One region of the Pseudomonas sediminis genome, then DNA from elsewhere that is predicted to be linked to it. Evidence: riboswitches for the same ligand, from Rfam matches in the RefSeq annotation. Region 1 holds a riboswitch; the other holds the start of a gene.
The links. A riboswitch is a leader RNA that binds a small molecule or an ion and turns the genes downstream of it on or off. The one in region 1 is predicted to bind cobalamin.
Positions count from the first base shown of each region.

Region 1 (7,781 bases):
CGAAAAACTTTTACCGCACAAGGGGTTAGCCCGAAAAAAACTACGAGTCGGCAACCCGGTTGTCGACTCGTATCATCCATCTGTCCGGCCGATATGGGCGCTCAGGCTGTTGCCTCAGAGCTCCTTGACGGTTTGCACCTGATCTTTGTTGATCGTGGCGCGTTTGCCGTCGAGCTGTTCGAACTCGTAGAAGCCGGATTCTTCATCGAATTTGGGCTTGTCCACGGTCTGGATCTCACGGCCGTCATTCAGCGTGATTACCGACGGCGAGGAGCAGCCGGCCAGTACAGCGAGGCCGATCGTCATAAGCAGGGCGGGGATTATCCGTTGGTTCATGGTCTGTCTCCTTGAGTACAAAAGATGGGGCTATACCCTCGCTCAGACGTAAAACTGTCGTATGAGTTCCGCTGAGTGCGTGGTGTTTCAGTGCGAAGGGGCGTGACTCGCCAAGGTTTCCGGCGTATTGAGGTTGGCCAGTCGTGCATCCTCTATGGGGCAGTCGACAGCGATGGGCGCTAATTTACCGAACCAGCGCTGCGGGCTGCGTTCTCCGGATTGCCATGCGCGTTCCAGGTCGTCTTTCAGTCGTGTCGGCAGCAGGCAGAACAACGGTTGCCAGTAGTTGCCCTGGCGAATCACCACCGGTTGGGGCCCCGCGTGCGCCAGCAGCGACTCGATCAGCGCGTGGTCGACCAGCGGGGCGTCGCAGGGCAGGACTAGCATTTGCTCATGGCGTGCCGCAGCCATGCCGGCGCGGATACCAGCCAGTGGGCCCTGAAAATCCTGATCCTCGTCGGTGACCAGTTGGTCGGCATAAGGCGCATAGCGCTCGGTGTTGCGGTTACAGGAGATGATCAGGTCGTCGCTCAAGGGTCTGGTCAGGTCATGCAACCAGGCGATCAGTGGGCGGCCGCGCCAGTCCAGCAAGCCCTTGTCGCGGCCACCCATGCGCTGGCCTCGGCCGCCGGAAAGCAGCAGCACCGAGCAGGGGAGTAGCGGGTTGGATACGGGCATGCGGGCGGTCTCCGAAGACAGTCTGTGTGATATAACAGCGCTCATTCTCTCCCAATTGGATGCCTGCCATGAACCACAAGGCCGATGCGGTTTTCGTGCCGCTGAACATTGCCGTGCTGACCGTTAGCGACACACGCACGTTGGAGACCGACACCTCGGGTCAACTGCTGGTCGACCGCCTGACCGCCGCTGGCCACCAGTTGGCCGCTCGCGTTCTGCTCAAGGATGATCTCTACAAGATCCGCGCCCAGGTAGCGACCTGGATCGCCGAGGATCAGGTGCAGGTGGTGGTGATCACCGGCGGTACCGGTTTCACTGGACGTGACAGCACGCCGGAAGCGGTCGCCTGCCTGCTGGACAAGCAGGTCGATGGTTTCGGCGAGTTGTTCCGGCAGATCTCCGTGGCCGATATCGGCACTTCTAGCATCCAGTCGCGCGCGCTGGCCGGTCTGGCCAACGGCACCCTGGTGTGCTGCCTGCCGGGCTCGACCAATGCCTGTCGCACTGCCTGGGACGGCATCCTCGGTGAGCAACTGGATGCGCGCCATCGTCCCTGCAACTTCGTGCCGCATCTGAAGCAGGTGGGCGCCTGCGAGACGCGCGGATGACTACCTGTTGCGATCATCCCGGACTGTTGCCGATGGAGGCGGCGCTGGAGCGCCTGCTGGCTTTGGCAGAGGCGGCGCCCATCGAGCAGACCGAACAGGTGGCGCTGGCCGACGCCGATGGCCGGGTGCTGGCTGAGCCGCTGATCGCGGCTCTGGATCTGCCGCCCTGGGCCAACAGCGCCATGGACGGTTATGCGCTGCGCCTGGCTGATTGGAGCGGCCAGCCTCTGCCGGTCAGTCAGCGTATTCAGGCTGGTGCTGCGCCTGCGCCCCTGCAGCCGGGTACCTGTGCGCGCATCTTCACCGGTGCGCCGCTGCCTGCAGGTGCCGATACCGTCGAAATGCAGGAGAACGTCGAGCTGGATGAGGCGGGGCGGGTGCACTTCCGTGAGCCGCTGAAAATTGGCCAGAACGTTCGAGCTCAAGGTCAGGAAACCCGCGTAGGCGAAGGTGTGTTGCCAGCCGGTACGCGCCTGGGGCCTATCGAGCTAGGGTTGGCGGCGTCTTTGGGGGCGGCGCAGCTTTCGGTGCGCCGGCGTCTGCGCGTTGCGGTGCTGTCTACTGGCGACGAACTGGTAGAGCCAGGTCAGGCGCTTGGCCCGGGGCAGATCTACAACAGCAATCGGCGTCTGCTGATTGCCTGGTTGCAGCGGCTGGGCTGCAGCGTTGTGGATGCGGGCATCTTGCCCGATGATCTGCAGCGTACCCGCGAAGCGCTGGGGGCCTTGGGCGAGGTCGATCTGATTCTCTCCACGGGTGGCGTTTCGGTGGGGGAGGCGGATTTCCTTGGCATAGCCCTGCGTGAGGCGGGCGAACTGGCGCTGTGGAAGCTGGCGATCAAGCCGGGTAAGCCGCTGACCTTCGGTCATTATCAGGGGGTTCCGGTAATAGGTCTGCCGGGCAACCCTGCTTCGACACTGGTTACCTTCGGACTGCTGGCGCGTCCTTATATTTTGTGTCGTCTTGGCGTTCAGCGGGTCGAGCCGTTGGGCTTCGCGGTACCGGCAGGTTTTACCTGGCGCAAGCCGGGCATGCGCCGCGAGTACCTGCGGGCGCGTCTGGAGCAGGGGCGTGTGGTGCCTTACGCCAACCAGAGTTCTGGCGTTTTGCGCAGCGCCGCCTGGGCAGAAGGCTTGGCCGAGGTCATGGAAGGCAGTACGCTGGCCGAGGGAGATATGTTGCGTTTCATTCCGCTCAGCGAGATTCTCGGCTAGGTTTCCGAGTCGCCCGACCATGCAGATGGTTGGGCGCTTTAGATGAAATGGCGAGACCACTGAGTCACAATTCTGTCGATAGAATTTGCAAATGGGCTTGGTAGAGGGCATAGTCGCGGACTTGTTAAATTCACTCGACACGGTCGTGCCCATGCTAAAACGCTTCGCACCCCTCGTGCCTATTGCACTTACAGTCTTTCTCGCTGCCTGTGCCGGCCATGCGCCGCAGACGCAGCCGCAGCAACCGATCAGCGATGCAGCAGTCGAACCTGTGACTCGCCTGATGATCGAGCAGGATGAACCTGCCGATGATGAGATCAACGCGCTGATCGACGATCAACCCTATGAAATGCCGCAACTGGCCGACAGCCTGCTCGATCTCGGGCGTTCGCTGATCGGTACCCGTTATCGCTACGGCGGTAGCTCGGTACAGTCTGGTTTCGATTGCAGCGGTTTTGTCGGCTACCTGTTCCGCGAGGAAGTCGGCCTGGAACTGCCGCGTTCCACGCGTGAGCTGATCAACCTCGATGCGCCGAAGGTGGCGCGCGCCGATCTGGAACCGGGTGATCTGATCCTGTTCAATGATCGTGGTCGTGGTCGCGTCAGTCATGCCGGCATCTACCTGGGTGATGATCAGTTCATCCACTCCAGCAGTAGTCGCAGTGGTGGTGTGCGCATCGACAGTCTGGACGACAGCTACTGGAACCGCAGCTATCTGCAGGCCAAGCGCGTCCTTGCCCTGGCTCCGGTTGAAGATCAGGTCGCTGCCAAGCGTCATAACTGATGCATACGGCGTAACTGCAGAATCTGTTCAAGGGCTGTCTTGTCAGCCTTGAGCAGGTGCTGAGGGTTGCGCCGTTTGTCTGCAAGCTGCAGAGTAGAGCGCATTCAGGCTCAGGATCGCCTCGCTTATGCCCGTCACGACCCGTGTTGCCCTCATCGCTCTCGCTCTGCTGCTGAGTGCTTGCAGTAGTCGCGCTCCCTCTCCCCAGCCTATCTATAGTCCTCCAGTCTCTGCTTCGTCCTATCAGGGTGGTGCCGAAGATGTGCTGTTCCGCGCCCTCGGCCTGGTTGGTACGCCCTATCGTTATGGTGGTAATACCCCGGAAGGCGGTTTCGACTGCAGTGGCCTGATTGGCTACGTTTATCGCGATGCTGCCGGTATCAGTCTGCCGCGTTCGACGCGTGAGCTGAGTGCGATGCGCACCCCAGATGTCCGTCGCGATGCCCTGAAAAGTGGTGACCTGGTGTTCTTTGCCACCAATGGCGGACGCGCCGTCAGCCATGCCGGCATCTATGTCGGCGACGGCCGCTTCGTGCATGCCCCCTCTACCGGCGGTACGGTGCGCCTGGACAGCCTCACCAGCGGTTATTGGCAGGGCGTCTATCTCGATGCCAAGCGCGTCATCACGCCAGAGCTCGCGCGTAATCCCTGAATTACTGTCCATGGTCGATCCCATTCGCCTACCGCCTCAGCCCGAGGTGTGCGAGCTGTGCGCGCGGCCCGTTGCGTTGACGCGTCATCATTTGATTCCCAGGGCACTGCACGACAAGACCTACGTGCAGAAGCGCTTCGCTCGTCATGAGCGCATCACGGCTACGCTTTGGGTCTGCCGCGCCTGCCACAACCAGATTCACCGGCTGTTCAGCGAAAAGGAGCTGGCGCTGACCTACAACAGCCGTGACGCGCTGCTGGGTGATGAGCGCCTGCGCACCTTCGTCGAATGGCTGGCCAGCAAGCCGCCGGGCTTCACCCCCAGGCATTGAGCGGTCTCGACGTTGACGCGCAGGGCTGCCAGCCTCTACCCTGCGCGCCTTGCTTCAGGTGCCCCGAGTTGCCGTGAATGGTAGCCATGGGGTGAAACAGGGAAGCCGGTCCGAATGCCGGCGCTGCCCCCGCAACGGTAGGTGAGTCAAACACCGCTCAAGGCCACTGTGTATTTGCACGGGAAGGCGCGGTGCCGAACCTTTGGGTTCGCTCACAAGCCCGGAGACCGGCCTGTCGCATTTTCACGGCATCGCGGAGGGCGTTGTCCGGCCGACGCTCCGGTTTTTCCGGGATGTTGTGCTTCCTGTCTTCCGCTCGCCTGACCAGCCATTGGCACCAGGGTGAGGACGCGCGGACCATCGCGATCTGCTCCCCATCGTTGCTCGTACTGTTTACCGACAGCCGACGCGGGTGCCTGATGTACAGGAGCACAGCATGAGCGAGTCCACCGATCGCGATGCCCGCCACAAGGCGCGCATGCAGCGCAAGAAAGCCCTGATCGACGAGAAGATTGCCCAGGCCCAGGACGAATACGGTTTGTTGCTGGTGCACAGCGGCAATGGCAAGGGCAAGAGCAGCAGTGCCTTCGGTATGGTCGCGCGTGCGCTCGGTCATGGCCTCAAGGTCGGTGTGGTGCAGTTCATCAAGGGGGCGGCCAGCACCGGTGAAGAAACCTTCTTCCGCCGTTTCCCCGAGGAAGTCAGCTATCACGTGATGGGTGAAGGCTTCACTTGGGAAACCCAGGATCGTCAGCGCGACATCGCCAAGGCGCAGGAAGCCTGGGTGGTCGCCCGGCGTCTGCTCAGTGACGAAACCGTCGGCCTGGTGGTGCTGGACGAGCTGAACATCGCACTCAAGCACGGTTATCTCGAACTAGACGCAGTGCTGGCCGATATCGAGGCTCGGCCGCTGCTGCAGCATGTGGTGGTGACCGGACGTGGCGCCTTGCCGGGGATGATCGAGGCGGCCGACACGGTCACCGAGATGAGCCTGGTCAAGCATGCGTTTAAATCCGGGGTAAAGGCGCAGAAGGGCATCGAATTCTGATGGAAGCACGTCACTGTCCGGCGCTGTTGATTGCCGCCCCGGCTTCCGGCCAGGGCAAGACTACCGTGACTGCTGCCCTGGCGCGTTTGCATACGCGCCAGGGACGGCGGGTGCGGGTGTTCAAATGTGGGCCCGACTTTCTCGACCCGATGATCCATGCTCGTGCCAGTGGCGCACCGGTGTATCAGCTCGACCTGGCCATGGTCGGCGAGGCGGAAAGCCGCCGCCTGCTGTGGCGGGCCGCTGGCGAGGCTGATCTGATCCTGATCGAAGGGGTGATGGGGTTGTTCGACGGTAAGCCGTCGGCGGCCGACCTGGCGCGTCATTTCGGCGTGCCGGTGCTTGGGGTTATCGACGGTGCGGCCATGGCGCAGACCTTCGGTGCGCTGGCCCACGGTCTGGCTACCTTCCAGCCGGATCTGCCCTTTGCCGGGGTGCTCGGCAACCGCGTCGCCAGCACGCGCCATGGCGATATCCTGCGCGATGCCCTGCCGCCCAGCATCCACTGGTTCGGCGCCTTGCCGCGCAGTGCCGCGGTGGAATTGCCCAGCCGCCATCTGGGGCTGGTGCAGGCGGGCGAGTTGGCCGATCTGGATGCGCGCCTGGACGCCGCCGCCGATGCCCTGGCCGCCAGCGCCAACGTCGACCTGCCGCCAGCGGTGAGCTTCGCCGCGCCGCAGTTCGATGAACCTGCGCCATTGCTGAATGGCGTGCGCATCGGCGTGGCGCGTGATGCCGCGTTCGCCTTCCTTTATCAGGCCAATCTCGACCTGCTGCAGGCGCTAGGCGCCGAATTGCGCTACTTCTCGCCACTGGTCGATAGCGCCTTGCCCGACGTCGACAGTCTGTACCTGCCTGGTGGTTACCCCGAGTTGTACCTCTCCGAGCTGGAGAGCAATCAGGCCATGGCTGACGCGATTCGCGCCCATCACCAGTCCGGCAAGCCGCTGCTGGCCGAATGTGGCGGCATGCTCTATCTGCTCGATGAGCTGCGCGACAAGCAAGGTGCCAGCGGGCGCATGCTCGGCCTGCTCAGCGGCAGCGCGGCCTTGCAGCCGCGGCTGACCGCGTTGGCCCTGCAGGAAGTGACGTTGCCCGAAGGCGAGCTACGTGGCCACAGCTACCATCACTCGCGTCTGGAAAGCCCCTTGCAGCCCCTGGTGCGTGGCCGCTGCCCGAACGGCAAGCCGGTGGCTGAGTCGGTATATCGTTTGGGGCGACTAACGGCCAGCTATATCCATTTCTACCTGCCCTCCAACGCGGAGGCAGCCGCCGCGCTGTTGCGTCCGTGACCGACCATGCCTTTAGCGCGCAGGAGCGTGCCGCGGTATACCGCGCCATCGCCGAGCGTCGCGACATGCGCCATTTTGCCGGCGGCGAGGTGCCGCCTGAGGTGCTGGCGCGCCTGCTCGAGGCGGCGCACCACGCCCCCAGCGTCGGCCTGATGCAGCCGTGGCGCTTCCTGCGCATTCGCGATCCGCAATTGCGTGAGGCGGCTCATGCGCTGGTGGAGGCCGAGCGTGTGCGTACCGCCGAAGCTTTGGGCGAGCGTTCGGATGAATTCATGCGGCTCAAAGTCGAAGGTATTCGCGATTGCGCCGAGCTGCTGGCCGTGGCGCTGATGGAGGGACGCGAGGCGCATATCTTCGGGCGGCGCACCTTGCCGGAAATGGATATGGCCTCGGTGGCCTGCGCCATTCAGAATCTGTGGCTGGCTGCACGAGCCGAAGGGCTGGGCGTGGGCTGGGTGTCGCTGTTCGACCCCAAGGCGCTGGCCGAGCTGCTGGGCATGCCGGCTGGCAGCAAACCGGTGGCGTTGCTGTGCCTGGGGCCAGTGCACGCCTTCTATGAGAAACCGATGCTGGTGGAAGAGGGCTGGGCCACGCCACGGCCGCTGAGCGAGCTGCTGTTCGAGAATCGATGGGGAGTCCGGGGTGACTGAACGATGAGCCTGGCGCTGATCACCTGTGCCGGCGTGGCGCTGGACGCCGTACTGGGTGAGCCCCGACGCGCGCACCCGCTGGTGGCCTTCGGTCGCCTGGCCGAGCGCCTGGAGCAGCGTTTCAACCCGGCTGGCGGCGGCTGGCGCAGTCATGGCGTCACCGCCTGGTGCCTGGCGGTGCTGCCGCT
Region 1 covers NZ_CP154631.1:4,501,268-4,509,048, reverse strand. Annotated here, with positions in the region: gene AAEQ75_RS21305 (YgdI/YgdR family lipoprotein) at 115-336, opposite strand; gene mobA (molybdenum cofactor guanylyltransferase MobA) at 424-1,014, opposite strand; gene moaB (molybdenum cofactor biosynthesis protein B) at 1,083-1,622, shown strand; gene AAEQ75_RS21290 (molybdopterin molybdotransferase MoeA) at 1,619-2,836, shown strand; gene AAEQ75_RS21285 (C40 family peptidase) at 2,988-3,620, shown strand; gene AAEQ75_RS21280 (C40 family peptidase) at 3,748-4,272, shown strand; gene AAEQ75_RS21275 (hypothetical protein) at 4,283-4,603, shown strand; cobalamin riboswitch at 4,643-4,853, shown strand; gene cobO (cob(I)yrinic acid a,c-diamide adenosyltransferase) at 5,040-5,651, shown strand; gene AAEQ75_RS21265 (cobyrinate a,c-diamide synthase) at 5,651-6,943, shown strand; gene bluB (5,6-dimethylbenzimidazole synthase) at 6,940-7,593, shown strand; gene cbiB (adenosylcobinamide-phosphate synthase CbiB) at 7,597-7,781, shown strand, end outside.

Region 2 (7,781 bases), 1.8 Mb from region 1:
CGAGTTGCAGGTATTGCCGGCGCCGTCCTCGGTGTCGCTGGCGGCGGCGCGCCTGGGCTGGCCGTTGCAGGAGGCTGAGGTGGTCTCCCTGGTCGGCCGGCCGCTGGCCACGCTCAATGCCCGGCTATATCCCGGTACGCGCCTGCTGGTGTTGAGCGCCGATGGTGACACCCCTGCGCAGGTCGCCGAAGCCTTGTGCGCACGTGGTTTCGGCGCCAGCTGCCTGACCCTGCTGGAACACCTTGGCGGGCCTGACGAGCGCCGTATCGAGGGCCTGGCCGCGAGCTGGAACCTGCCACGCGGTGCCGATCTCAATCTGCTGGCCGTGGCGTGCCTGGCCGACGCCGGCGCGCAACTGCTGCCACCGACCTGCGGCCTGCCGGACGACGCCTACCGCCACGACGGGCAACTGACCAAGCGCGACGTGCGCGCGGTCACCCTGGCGCGGCTGGCGCCGCTGCCTGGCGAGTTGCTGTGGGATGTCGGCGCCGGTTGCGGCTCCATCGGCATCGAATGGATGCGCGCGCATCCGGCCTGCCGGGCCATCGCCATCGAGGCGGACGAAGGGCGTCAGGCGCATATCCGCCAGAACCGCGATACTCTCGGCGTGCCCGGCCTGCAACTGGTCGCTGGACATGCGCCCGAAGCACTGGATGGACTGCCGGCGCCGGATGCGATCTTCATCGGCGGCGGCGTCACAGTGCCAGGCGTGCTCGATGATTGTTGGGCCGCGCTCAAGCCGGGCGGGCGTCTGCTGGCCAATGCCGTGACTATCCAGAGTGAGGCGGCCCTGGTCGCCTTCCGTGAACAGCATGGCGGTGAACTGCTGCGTCTGACCGTGGCCCAGGCACAGCCGCTGGGCGGCTTCGACACCTGGCGCGCGGCGTTGCCGATTACCCTGCTGATGGTGCGCAAGCCGTGAGCGCGCGACTCCTGCTGCTCGGTGGCACTACCGAAGCGCTGCGTCTGGCGCGTCGGCTGGGCCCGGAGACGGTGTACAGCCTGGCAGGTCTGGGCCGGGTGCCGGACGACCTGGCCTGCCGCGTGCGCGTCGGCGGCTTCGGTGGCGCCGAGGGCCTGGCAGCTTTTATCGCCAGTGAAGGCATCGAGCTGCTGCTGGATTTGACCCATCCGTACGCTGCGCAGATCAGCCACAACGCGGCTCGCGCCGCAGAAATCGCAGACGTGCCGTGCTGGGCATTGCGTCGCCCTGGCTGGCAGCCAGGCGCGGATGACGACTGGCGCGAAGTGGACGGTTGGGATGAGCTGACCCGCGCGCTGGCGCCGTTCGAGCGGCCGTTCTTCACCTCCGGGCGCGAACCACTGACGCACCTGCATGAAATTCCTGAGCACCAGCACTGGACGGTGCGCTGCCTGCAGGCCGAGCCGGCGCCGCCGCGCGCCGAGATCATAGGTGCACGTGGACCGTTCTCGCTGGACGAGGAGCGCGCCCTGTTCGCCCGCCTGCGTTGCGACGTGCTGATCAGCAAGAACAGCGGCAGCGCGTCCACCGAGCCGAAGTTGCAAGTTGCCCGTGAGCTTGGATTGCCGGTGCTGCTGTTGCGTCGCCCGCAGTTGCCGGCGGTAACGCGTGAGTTCGCGGAGTTGGACGCTCTGTACGAGGCGCTGTCCCTGTAGGGCGGGTGAAACCCGCCAACGCCGGTCTGGCGGGGTGCACCCGCCCTACGCTTGCCGTTGCGCTGCTAGACTGCCGGCCCTTTTGGAGACTGTCATGAGCCAAGCCCCTTACGCGCGCATCCTGTTCATCGGCCCCGGCCTGGGGCGTGGTGCATCGTCCGAGCGTCTGCAACAGCGTATCGAAACGCTGCTGGGTGAAGCGCATCTGCATGACACGGAACAGGACGGCTTCTGGCAGGCCATCATCGAGGCGCCACGCCCGTTGCTGGTGGTCGATCTGGAGCCACGCGCCGATGCCGCGCACCGCGACTGGCTGCGCGAGTGCATCGCCGAACGCGGTAACGGGAGCGAGGTATTCGTGGTTTGCAGCGCCATGGAAGATGCCTGGCTCGATGGCCTGGGCGCGTTGCTCGAACGCCGTGAAGCGCATATCCCCTGCAGCGACGTGCCAGGCGTGCCGGAACACCACGCCTGGTCGCAGATTCCCCCGCATGCGCAGCGCCTGCTGCTGTGCAACGGCCCGCGCTGCACGCGCAAGGGCGCGCTGGGCCTGTGGAAAACCTTGCGCCAGCGGCTCAAGGCCGCCGGCAAGCTGGAGTGCGAGGGCGGCGTGCATATCACCCGCAGCCAGTGCCAGTTTCCCTGTGACCTGGGGCCGACCGCGAGCCTTTATCCACAGGGCGAGTGGTACGGCATCAAGGACGAGGCGGCGGTGATCCGTCTGGTCGACGAGCGCCTGGTGGCGGGTAGGGCGTTGCCGGAGTTGCGTATCGATGAGCAGGGCGGCAACTAGTCGCCATGGTGGACAAGCTGCGCGTTGTCCACTCTACGCCTGAGTCCAACTCCCAATTGCCCGCGCCTTGACTTGAGCGGGTGTGGGTGGTCATATCCGCCCCGCTTCAGGTGTCTCACGCCGCCGCGCGTGAGGTGAAACGGGAAGTCGGTTGAAGTCCGACGCTGCCCCCGCAACGGTAAGCGAGCGACCGCATCGATACGCCACTGTGCGCCCCGCGCATGGGAAGGCGATGCGTTCATGACCCTCGCGAGCCCGGAGACCGGCCTGGAGTCGTTTGTGTCTGGCAACCCGCGGTGGGCGGGCGTTGACTCCAGTAAGGCGCCGCCGTGCCCCTGTCTGCTGTTGCGCATTTCCATCGGATTGCCGTGCCTTTTCTCTTTGCGATGGAAGCAATATGGCGCGCTATCCCCTGTTCCAAACCTGTGCATCGTTCGCGTTGCTATTGGCTGCTTCGGCCATGGCCAGCGCCTCTCCAGTCGATCTGCCTGACGTCACCGTCCAGGCGCACGCTGCCGAGGAAGGCGAGAGCGATCTGCATACACCTACTACGTCCGGCTCGCGCCTGGAGCTGTCGGCGCTGCAAACGCCGGCCAGCACCACCAGCCTCAGCGGCGCCGAAGTGCGTGGGCGCAACAATCTGACGGTGCAGGACGCCGTGACCCGCATGCCGGGCATCAGCAGCATCGGCACCCCAGGTAATGGCGGCACTGCGCTGTCGGCGCGCGGCTTCACTGGCCATTCGGCGACCATGCAGCTGTACGATGGCACCCGCCAGTACGTCGGCGCCGGCACCGTGACCTTCCCGGTGGATACCTGGTCGGTGGAGCGCATCGACGTGCTGCGCGGCCCGGCGTCGGTGCTCTATGGCGAAGGTGCAACCGGCGCGGTGATCAACGTGGTGCCGAAGAAGCCCTTCGCGGGTGACATCCGTAACCACCTGCGCCTCGGCTATGGCAGCGATGACCGCCGCCAGGCCGCGTTGGACAGCGGCGGCTCGCTGAGCGAAGCCCTGAGCTACCGCTTCAACCTCAACCAGCAGGCCAGCAATGGCTGGGTCGACCGCGGTGATTCCGAGAGCCTGGCGCTGAGCGCCGCGCTGCGCTGGGATGCCAGCGACGACCTGAGCTTCACCCTGTCCCACGACCACGGCGACCAGAGCCCCGAGCGCTACTTCGGCACCCCGCTGGTGGCTGGCAAGTACCGCGAGCGCATTCGTGATCGCAACTACAACGTCGCCAATGCCGACATTCGCTACAACGACCAGATTACCCGGCTGACCACCGACTGGCGCATCAACGATGCGTTGAGTGCCAGCAACCAGCTCTACTACATCAAGACCCAGCGCTACTGGCGCAACGCCGAGACCTACCGTTGGCAACCGGACGACCTGATCAACCGCAGCAGCTTCTACGAGATCAAGCACACCCAGGAACAGGTCGGCGACCGCCAGAGTTTCACCCTGGATCACAGTCTGTTCGGCCTCGACAGCCGCACCGTGGTGGGCGTGGATTACAACCGCATCCACTTCGCCCGCCAGCACGATTTCGACAGCAGCTTCAGCGACACTGTCCCGCCTGCCGGCTCCGGTGGCGGTCAGTACCAGAGCAATGATCCACGCGGTTATGCCCCACGCGAGCGCAACCTGGCGCGGCAGTTCTCGCTGTTCGCCGAGAACCGCACCCAGCTGACCGAGCGCCTGTCGCTGGTCACTGGAGTACGGCGTGATCAGGTGCATATCCAGCGTGACGATCTGCTCAGCGATAGCAGCGTCGACCGCAGCTTGAGTGGCGGCAACTGGCGCGCCGGCCTGGTCTTCGCCCTGACGCCCGACCTCTCGCTGTACGGCCAGTACGCCACCAGTACCGAAGGGGTGAACAACCTGCTGACCCTCAGCCCGAGCCAGCAGCAGTTCGACCTGAGCGAAGCCAGGCAGAGCGAAATCGGCCTCAAGCAGCTGTTCTGGAATGGCCAGGGCGAATGGACGCTGGCCGCCTACCACATCGTCAAGAAGAAGCTGCTCAGCCGCGAAACCCCGGCTTCGCCCACCGAGCAGATCGGTCAGCAGTCCTCTGACGGCCTGGAAGCCACGCTGGAGCTGGCCCTGGGTCGCGGCTGGCAGGTGTCGGCCAACGCCGCATTCGTGCGCGCCGAATACGACGACTTCGTCGAAGGCGCTGGCGACCGCAGCGGCAATCGGCCGAGCAACGTGCCGCGGCGCACCGCCAACCTCTGGCTGAACAAGGCGCTCGGCAGTGGGGTGGATATTGGCATGGGCGCGCGTTACGTCGACGCCCGCTACGCCGATGCGGCCAACCAGATCGAGGTGCCCGGCTACACCCTGGTCGACGCCACTCTCGCCTGGCAGGCGCTGCCGGACGTGCGCCTGGGCCTGGAGCTGAACAACCTGTTCGACCGCCAGTACACCACTACCGCCAGCAGTGCTGGCGAGCAATGGTACCTGGGCGCGCCGCGTTCGTTGTTCGTCACTGCGGACTACAGCTTCTGATGCCGCGCCTGCGCATTCGCGAGCTGGCCTGGTCGCCCGACGGCCAGCGTCCGCTGCTCGACGGCATCGACCTGGAGGTCGGCGACGGCGAGCTGCTGGGGCTGATTGGCCCCAATGGCAGCGGCAAGACCAGCCTGCTGCGCTGCGCCTACCGCTTCCAGCGGCCCAGTGCCGGTAGCGTCGAACTGGACGGCGAGGCGCTGTGGCAGCGCTCGCCGCGCTGGAGTGCGCAGCGTGTGGCGGTGGTGCTGCAGGAGTTTCCCCAGGACTTCGGCCTGCGTGTGGAGGAGGTGGCGGCCATGGGTCGCACGCCGCACAAGGGCCTGTTCGATGGCGACGATGCCGAGGATCGCCGTCTGATCGACGAGGCGCTGACACGCGTTGGCCTCGGTGGCCTGGCGCAACAGCCGTTCGCGCGACTGTCCGGTGGCGAGAAACAACGCGCGCTGTTGGCCCGCGCCTTGGTACAGCAGCCGCAGTTGTTGATCCTCGACGAGCCGACCAACCACCTTGACCCGCGTTACCAGCTGGAACTGCTGCGGCAGATCAAGGCGCTGGGCCTGGCGACCCTGGCCAGCTTCCACGACCTCAACCTGGCGGCGGCCTTCTGCGACCGCCTCTGTGTGCTGGATGAGGGCCGCCTGGTGGCCGCCGGTCCACCCGCCGAGGTGCTGAGCGCCGAGCTGCTGCAGCAGGTGTTCGGCGTGCAGGCGTTGGTCGATACCCATCCACTGGCGGGTTATCCGCGCATTACCTGGATCGTTTGATGAAGCGTTTACGCACGGTTGCATCTGTAGGAGCGTTTTTGCTGGCGTTGGCCAGCCCCGCCTGGGCCGTCACCGTCACCAGTTGCGACCGCCAGGTGAGCATCGAGCAGCCACCGCAGCGGGCGGTCAGCCACGACATCACCCTGACCGCCATGCTCCTGGCCTTGGGCCTGAAAGAACGCATGGTCGGCTATAGCGGCGTCAGCGGCTGGAAGACGCCGACCCCCGAGCTGCAAGCCGATCTGGATGATCTGCCCGAGCTGGCGGCGCGCTATCCGTCGCTGGAGAACCTGCTCGATGCTGGCGCTGACTTCTTCTTCGCCGGCTGGAACTACGGCATGCGCATCGGCGGCGAGGTCACCCCGGCCAGCCTGGAGCGCTTCGGCATTCCGGTGTACGAACTCAGCGAGTCCTGCGCGCACGTCACGCCCGGCCGCGTCGCCAGCCTCGACGATGTTTACAACGACCTGCGCAACCTCGGCCGCATCTTCGCCGTCGAGGCGCGTGCCGATGACCTGGTGCACGGCATGCAGGCGCGTGTGGCGGCAGTCGACGCGCGCCTGGGCCAGCAGCCTACACGGCCGCGGGTGTTCGTCTACGACAGCGGTGAAGACGTGCCTTTCAGCGCCGGGCGCCTGGGCATGCCGCAACCGCTGATCGAGGCGGCCGGCGGGCGCAACGTGATGGACGGGGTGGCGGCCAACTGGATGAAGGTTGGCTGGGAGTCGGTGGTCGAGCAGGACCCGGAGCTGATCCTGATCGTCGATTACGGCGAGCGCACGGCGGCGCAGAAGCGCGATTTCCTCCTGCAACATCCGGCGCTGCAAGGCGTGACGGCGATCCGCGAAGAACGCTTCGTGGTGCTGTCCTACCTGGCCGTCACGCCGAGCCTGGAGAACGCGACGGCCATCGAGACCCTGGAGGCGGCGCTGCACCCCGAGGTCTTCGCCCAGTGAGTCGATTTCGTCTGTTGCTGCTCGGTTTGGGTGTACTGCTGGCGCTGTCCTGCGCGGTCTCGTTGGGTTTCGGCGCGGCGCAGGTGCCGCTCGAGCGGGTGCTGGCGATCCTCGGCCAGCACCTGTTCGGCATCGTGCCCGATGCAGCGGTGAGCCTTGGCCAGGACAGTATCGTCTGGCAACTGCGCGCACCGCGGGTGCTGCTTGGCGCGCTGGTGGGCGCCGGGCTGGCGCTGGTGGGCACGGCGCTGCAGGCGGTGACGCGCAACCCGCTGGCCGATCCGCACCTGCTCGGGGTCAGTTCCGGCGCAGCCTTCGGCGCGGTGCTCGTGGTGCTCTACCTGGGCGAATTCGCCGGCCTGCTCAGCCTGCCGCTGGCGGCCTTCGCCGGTGCGCTGGCGAGCATGCTGCTGGTGCTGGCTATCGCCAGTCGCAGTGGGCGGCTGGAGAGTGATCGCCTGCTGTTGGCCGGAGTGGCGGTGTCGTTCGTGATGATGGCGGCGAGCAATCTGCTGCTGTACCTGGGCAACCCACACGCGGCCAGCTCGGTGCTGTTCTGGATGCTCGGCGGCCTCGGTCTGGCGCGCTGGGAGCTGCTCTGGTTGCCAGCGCTGTGCCTGGCGTTGGCGTTGGCTGTACTGCTCGGCCTGGGCCGCGCGCTGAACGCGCTGATGGCCGGCGAGCAGAGTGCGGTGAGCCTGGGCCTGGAACCGCGCCGCGTGCGCCTTTTGGTGTTCGTGGTGGCCTCATTGCTCACCGGCGTGCTGGTGTCGCTGTCCGGCGCCATTGGTTTCGTCGGCCTGATGCTGCCGCACGTGGCGCGTTTTCTGGTCGGCGCCGAGCATCGCCGCGTGCTGCCGGTGGCGGCGCTGCTCGGAGCACTGTTCCTTGTCTGGGTCGATGTCGCCGCGCGTACCTGGCTGGCGCCGCAGGATCTGCCCATCGGCATCGTCACCGCTGCCATCGGCGGAGTGTTTTTCCTGGCGATGCTGCAGCGCCGTTAGTGCTGGCCCGATGCAGTAAGATGCAGCTCGTCTTCTATCAGTCGAGCCGCCCATGCCCTTGCCGCAGCGCCCCCGCTATCGCTACCGCGTCCTGCTCACCGTTCTGGTGATTGC
Region 2 covers NZ_CP154631.1:1,707,857-1,715,637, reverse strand. Annotated here, with positions in the region: gene cbiE (precorrin-6y C5,15-methyltransferase (decarboxylating) subunit CbiE) at 1-922, shown strand, start outside; gene AAEQ75_RS08175 (cobalt-precorrin-6A reductase) at 919-1,638, shown strand; gene AAEQ75_RS08170 ((2Fe-2S) ferredoxin domain-containing protein) at 1,733-2,431, shown strand; cobalamin riboswitch at 2,523-2,716, shown strand; gene AAEQ75_RS08165 (TonB-dependent receptor) at 2,829-4,940, shown strand; gene AAEQ75_RS08160 (ABC transporter ATP-binding protein) at 4,940-5,707, shown strand; gene AAEQ75_RS08155 (ABC transporter substrate-binding protein) at 5,707-6,663, shown strand; gene AAEQ75_RS08150 (FecCD family ABC transporter permease) at 6,660-7,667, shown strand; gene AAEQ75_RS08145 (sensor histidine kinase) at 7,720-7,781, shown strand, end outside.
Region 2: linked by a shared signal. The riboswitch ahead of AAEQ75_RS08165 (TonB-dependent receptor) and the one ahead of cobO (cob(I)yrinic acid a,c-diamide adenosyltransferase) in region 1 are both predicted to bind cobalamin.